Regions from separate parts of the Pseudomonas sp. S2_A05 genome, predicted to be linked through region 2. Evidence: riboswitches for the same ligand, from Rfam matches in the RefSeq annotation. Region 2 holds a riboswitch; the other holds the start of a gene.
What was found. A riboswitch is a leader RNA that binds a small molecule or an ion and turns the genes downstream of it on or off. The one in region 2 is predicted to bind cobalamin.

Region 1: linked by a shared signal. The riboswitch ahead of AB4O12_RS10025 (ABC transporter substrate-binding protein) and the one ahead of cobO (cob(I)yrinic acid a,c-diamide adenosyltransferase) in region 2 are both predicted to bind cobalamin.

The regions. Positions count from the first base shown of each region.
Region 1 is NZ_CP162775.1:2,200,376-2,203,540, forward strand. Features, by position in the region: gene AB4O12_RS10010 (ABC transporter ATP-binding protein) at 1-241, shown strand, start outside; gene map (type I methionyl aminopeptidase) at 444-1,235, opposite strand; gene AB4O12_RS10020 (ParD-like family protein) at 1,232-1,459, opposite strand; cobalamin riboswitch at 1,580-1,773, shown strand; gene AB4O12_RS10025 (ABC transporter substrate-binding protein) at 1,912-2,925, shown strand; gene AB4O12_RS10030 (FecCD family ABC transporter permease) at 2,922-3,165, shown strand, end outside.
Region 2 is NZ_CP162775.1:543,046-546,210, reverse strand. Features, by position in the region: gene AB4O12_RS02575 (cobyrinate a,c-diamide synthase) at 1-1,289, opposite strand, end outside; gene cobO (cob(I)yrinic acid a,c-diamide adenosyltransferase) at 1,286-1,897, opposite strand; cobalamin riboswitch at 1,981-2,210, opposite strand; gene AB4O12_RS02565 (hypothetical protein) at 2,372-2,956, shown strand; gene AB4O12_RS02560 (PQQ-dependent sugar dehydrogenase) at 3,023-3,165, shown strand, end outside.

The sequences.
Region 1 (3,165 bases), 1.7 Mb from region 2:
GCTGGCAGCGGGCTGGAATGAGGTGTCGGCGAACGTTGTGGAGGTGCTGTTTCTCGGTGAAAGCCAGACCTGCAGCGTGGTGACTGCGGGCGGGACGTCGATGACGGTGAAAGCGCTATCGGCAGCGGGCATGCCGCTCAAGGCCGGCGATCCGGTACGGGTGCGCTGGGCGACGGCGGATGCTTGTGTTTATACCGAGTGGACCGAGAGCGACTTGAACAAGGCTGCCGGTGCTCACTGATTGCGCTGAGTCAGTTGGATCTACCCCCTCACCCCAGCCCTCTCCCCCACGGGGGGCGAGGGGGAAAGGGAGCCGATCTTAATGCTGTTCAAAATGTAAGTTCGACTCGGTATCGCACGTCGGCGTATCTCGCACAACACCTCGGTCAGTCCCCTCTCCCATTGGGAGAGGGCTAGGGTGAGGGCAAGCAGGCGACACGGTATTAGCCAATGGCCCGGTACCCTTCAATCTCATCCGGCCAAGCCGTCAGCACTTCAAACCCGGTCTCCGTCACCGCGACCATATGCTCCCACTGCGCCGACAAGGAGCCATCCTTGGTCAATACGGTCCAGCCATCCGGCATGTTCTTCACATGGCGTTTGCCGGCATTGAGCATCGGTTCCACGGTGAAAATCATCCCGGCCTTAAGCTTCAGCCCTTGATTGGGAAAGCCGTAATGCAGGATTTGCGGTTCGTCGTGATAGACCTTGCCGATGCCATGGCCGCAGTACTCGCGCACCACGCTGAAGCCCTCCGCCTCCGCCAGGCGCTGGATCGCATGACCGATATCGCCCAGCGTTGCGCCCGGCTTCACTGCACGGATGCCTGCGCACATGGCTTCGTAGGTGGTCTTGATCAGGTGCTGCGCTTCACGAGTCGCCTCGCCCACCACATACATGCGACTGGTATCGCCGAACCAGCCGTCCTTGATCACCGCGATGTCGAGGTTGACGATGTCGCCGTCTTTCAATGGCGTACCCGATGGAATCCCGTGGCACACCACATCGTTGACCGACGCGCAGACGGTTTTCGGGAAGCCGTGATAACCGACATTGGCTGGCACCGCCTTCTGCACATTGACGATGTAATCGTTGCACAGTCGATCCAGCTCATCGGTGGTCACGCCAGCCTTCACATGCGGCACCAGCATTGCCAGCACTTCAGCGGCGAGTTTGCCGGCAGCGCGGGATTTTTCGATGTCGGCCGGGGTGTTGATCTTGATCTGGTTTCTCATGCGCTGACGGCTTCCTGAGTCAGTTGTTGCAGATCCAGCCCACCATTCTGTTCGGCGCGGATCAGCAGGCGGCAAATGGCGCTGTGGTCGAGATTGGGATGCAGCTCGGCGAGCATGCCGATGCGCATCCAGTGCTCGGCCTGCGCGTTGATCGAGCGGCTGAGGGCGTTGCTGGAGATGCGCAGATTCTCGTGCATGTCCTCTGAAATCTTTACGATGCCCATATATGAATCCTATACGATGTGTATATGGATCGTATATTAGCCAGGACATATGACAGATTGCAATGCCAACGGCAAAATCGACGCTGTGGCAGATTCGCCTCCCCCTCCACCGTGCAAATCGACTACCATGCCGCCGCCGGTTTCCACACGGAATTAATAGGGAATCCGAAATGCTTGCACAGCATCAATCGGAACTGCCCCCGCAACTGTAGGTGCCGAGCCTGCTCCTTGACTGCCACTGGGTGAATCCCGGGAAGGCCGGAGCATGGCAATGACGCATCAGTCAGGAGACCTGCCGGCACAGTGACTGACCAACCGGCGGGGTGTCCGGGAAGGACATCGTGCCGTGCGCATTTCCCCGTGCCGGCCTTGCGCAGTTTCCACGACCGCGCCCGAGGTGTGTTTCCAACCGTACCCGCCCGCTCCCGTACGGTTCCCTTGGAGACTGCCCCATGCTGCTGCCCCGCGTTGCCACCCTGCTCACCACTCTGAGTCTTTGCCCCCTGGCGCAAGCGGCGCCGACTGCGTATCCGCTGACCGTCGAAAACTGTGGCAGCAGCCTGACCTTTCAGCACGCGCCTGCGCGCACGGTGACCATCGGCCAGGCCGGCACGGAAATGCTCTATGCCTTGGGTCTGGGCGACAAAGTCGTTGGCACTTCGCTGTGGTTCAACGACGTGCTGGGCACATACAAAGCGCAGAACGACAGGATCGAGCGCCTTGCCGACAACGAGCCGAGTTTCGAAGCGGTGATCGCCAAACGCCCGGAGCTGGTTGCCGTCGAGCTGGAATGGATGGTCGGCCCGCAAGGCGCGGTAGGCACCCGCGAGCAGTTTCATGAACTGAAGATTCCGACCTATCTGCTGCCCTCCGATTGCGAAGCCAAGGACAACCTCGTCGGTTCGGACGGCACGCGGCTGGCGCCGTTTCGCATCGACAGCATCTACAAAAGCGTGAGCCAACTGGCGGCGATTTTCGACGTGCAGGCGCGTGGCGAACAGCTCAATGAGCAGCTCAAAGCCAGCCTCGCGCAATCGATCGCCACCGCGAAAAACCAGCAGCGCAAAGACGTCAGCGCTCTGGTGTGGTTCTCCAGCGCCGAGATGGACATCGAGCCGTTCGTGGCCGGGCACAAAGGCGTTCCCGATTTCATGCTCAGCACCCTCGGCGTGCGCAACGTCGTCGAGTCCGATGAAGAATGGCCAACCGTCGGCTGGGAAACCATCGCCAAGGCCAACCCGACGTTTCTGGTGATCGCGCGCATGGATCGTCGGCGTTTCCCGGCGGACGATTATCAAAAGAAACTCGCCTTCCTGCGCAGTGATCCGGTGACGCGCAACATGGATGCGGTCAAGCACAACCGCATCATCATCCTTGACGCCATGGCCATGCAGGCCAGCCTGCGCACCTTCGACGGCCTCGAACAACTGGCCAGCGCCATCAACGGCTACGACCTGTCGCCATGAGCAGACGCCTGATCCGTTTGCTGCTGGTGCTGTTGACGCTGTCGGTCGCGCTGATCGGCGGCGTGGCCATTGGCGAGACTTCGATCGAGCCGAGCGTGGTGTTGCAGGTGCTGGCCAACAAGCTGTGGGGCGCCGGTTATGTGCTCGACCCGATCGACGAAGGCATTGTCTGGAACTATCGCCTGACCCGCGCGCTGGTCGCGGCGGCCTGCGGCGCCGGTCTGGCGACCTGTGGCGTAA
Region 2 (3,165 bases):
GCAAACAATGCCGCAATCGCAGTCGGATTCGATGGGAAATAAAAGTGCACGTACGACGCCGTCATCCGCCCCTCGCGATAAACCGCCTCAGCGCCGCGCCCGCCATTGGGACTCAGCCCACGGGCAATCGGCGTCAGCGCTGTGGTGGTCAGGGAATGATGATAGGTATGCCCACGCAACTCCCCTTCCGGCAATTCAACCGCCTGCAACGCCAGCGCCGCCAGACGCTTCTGCATCACCGCCTCGCCCTTGAGCAAACCGACCAGCTCAGCACGGGTGCCTTCCACGTCAGTCAGCGAATCAAGCAGGTAAAGCATGCCGCCACATTCGGCGAGCAAGGGCTTGCCCGCCGTATGGTGCGCGCGGATCGCCGCCAGCATCGAGGCGTTTTGCGCCAGCGCGACGTGATGCAACTCTGGATAGCCGCCCGGTAGATACAGGCTGTCCGCCTCGGGCAATTGCGTGTCGCGGATCGGCGAGAAGAAGCGCAATTCGGCGCCCATCGCCCGCAGCAGATCGAGACTGGCGCCATAGGTGAAGGCAAAGGCTTCATCGCGGGCAACGGCGATGCGCACACCTTTTAATAGAGGCTCGGCGGCGATGATCTCAGGCGCGGCGAATTCTACGGCGGGTGGCAGCGCGACCTCGCAACTGCTGGCCAGCGCATCGGCGGCCGCGTCGAGGCGCAGATCCAGATCATTCAATTCGCTGGCCTGAACCAGGCCGAGGTGGCGGCTCGGCAATTCGATACCGGTTTCGCGGGACAGCGCACCGTACCAGCGCAGACCTTCGGTGAGGCTGCCTTCGAGTAATTGCGCATGGCGCAAGGTGCCGACGCGGTTGGCCAGCACGCCAGCGAACGGCAAGTCCGGCTGATACTTCGCCAGGCCCAGCGCCAAGGCGCCAAAGGTCTGCGCCATGGCGGTGCCGTCGATCACGCCGAGCACCGGCACACCGAAGTGGCGCGCCAGATCAGCGCTGGATGGCGTGCCGTCGAAAAGGCCCATCACCCCTTCAATCAGAATCAGGTCGGCTTCGGCGGCGGCTTCCCACAACAGCCGGCGACTTTCCTGCTCGCCGACCATCCACATGTCCAGTTGATACACCGGCGCACCGCTGGCGCGCTCGAGGATCATCGGGTCGAGAAAGTCCGGGCCGCATTTGAACACGCGCACCTTGCGCCCCTGATTGCGATGCAAACGGGCGAGTGCGGCGGTGACGGTGGTCTTGCCCTGACCGGAGGCCGGCGCGGCGATCAACACCGCGGGGCAGTGACGTGGTGGCTTCAAAGTTCGACGCCTTTCTGCGCTTTGATCCCGGCCTGGAAGGCGTGCTTGAGCATGCCCATCTCGGTAACCGTGTCGCCCATCTCGATCATTTCCGGCTTGGCGCCGCGACCGGTGACCACCACGTGCTGCATCGGCGGGCGCGCTTGCAAATCGCTGAGCACCTGATCGAGATCGAGGTAGCCGTGCTTGAGGGCGATGTTCAATTCATCGAGCACCACCAGACCGATCGAAGGGTCGCGCAACAATTCACGCGAGACTTCCCAAGCGGCGGTCGCAGCGGCGATGTCGCGCTGACGATCCTGGGTTTCCCAGGTGAAGCCTTCGCCCATGACGTGGAAACGCACCTGCTCGGGGAAGCGGCGGAAAAACAATTCCTCGCCAGTGCTGTTGCGGCCCTTGATGAACTGCACCACGCCGCACTGCATGCCGTGGCCCATCGCGCGGGCGAGCATGCCGAACGCCGAGCTGCTCTTGCCTTTGCCATTGCCGGTCAGCACCAGCACCAGGCCACATTCGTCGGGCGAGCTGGCGATGCGTTCGTCGATCACGGCCTTCTTGCGCTGCATGCGCGCCAGATGGCGTTCGTCACGCTCGGGGGAATCAGTCATGGGGGGAGCTCTCCGTTGAGGCTGGATAACGGCGGGCAGGCACAAGAATAGACGGCAAAAAGCCTGGCATCGCCCACCGTGATGCCGCTGAGATGGATCAGGCCGGTCTCCGGGCTCATGAGCGGCGTTTCGCCGGACTGCGCGCCTTCCCGCTTCTTTCGAGGCAGTGGCTCAAGGCGCAGTTTTCACTCATTTACCGTTGCGGGGGCAGCGCCGGGATCGTCGTGGCTTCGCTTGAAGACCACCCTCACCGGCTTCCCTGTTTCACTCTGTCGACGCGGGGCCACAGAGCACCTGAAACAAGCGGCGAAGGTTAGAGGGTTGGGGGTGGAGCGTCAATTGAAGAGGCGCTTTGCGCGCGAATAACTGCCGCTGATCCATTGTGCAGCGGCAATCTTGTGCCAGACTGCGACAAGTGATATCAAAGAGCCATGCTTTTTTCGAAAGCCCACTACAACAATAAGGATGACGACGATGCAAGGCATGATCATCAGCAACCCGCGCCTGGAATTTCTGCGCCCGGTGCTGGAACGCTGGTTTGACTGTATCGATCGCTACAACACTGTACGCGGCGACAACGACACACCGTACTGGCACGACGAGAAAGCCAATCTCGGCCTGCTCGCGGCAGCGGCGTGGATGGCTGAAATGGTCACGCTGAACGACACGGCCACGCGCAAACAGAACGAAGAAGGCGAACGCAATGCTCGCGCCGACCTGCTGATTGCCGGCGCCGAAGACCGCGCGTTCATTCAGGCCACGCAACGCTGGCCACGGGTCAACAACCTCAACCTGACCCAGGCACTGCTCGACATCACCGTTGATGCCAAGCGCATCAGCTACGCCAGCGATCTCAAGCTCGGCTGCCTCTTCGTCGCTCCGCAAAAACCTCAGCACAGCGCCAGCCCCGAAGAATTGCAGGACATGGTCGACGACCTGCAAAAGGAACACACCTGCGCCGTGGCCTGGTATTTCCCCTACGCCTATCGCAAATTGCACAGCGACGCGGGCAACTATCATCCGGGCATCGCCGTGCTGTTAAAGGAAGCCCGCGGTTGAGCAGTTGAACCATCGGGCCTGCGCCCTCCTCTATGTTTAGGAATGCATTCATAGGGAAGATCAGCAATGCGCAAGGCCCAACTCGCTCTTATCATCGCCGTCGCTGGCGGGCTCGCCGCCTGCGGTGAAACCTCCAGCCTGCAAGTCTCCGACGGCACCGGCCCGTCACCGAAACTGCCCGAACCGAACAAGACGCTGATCCCGACAGT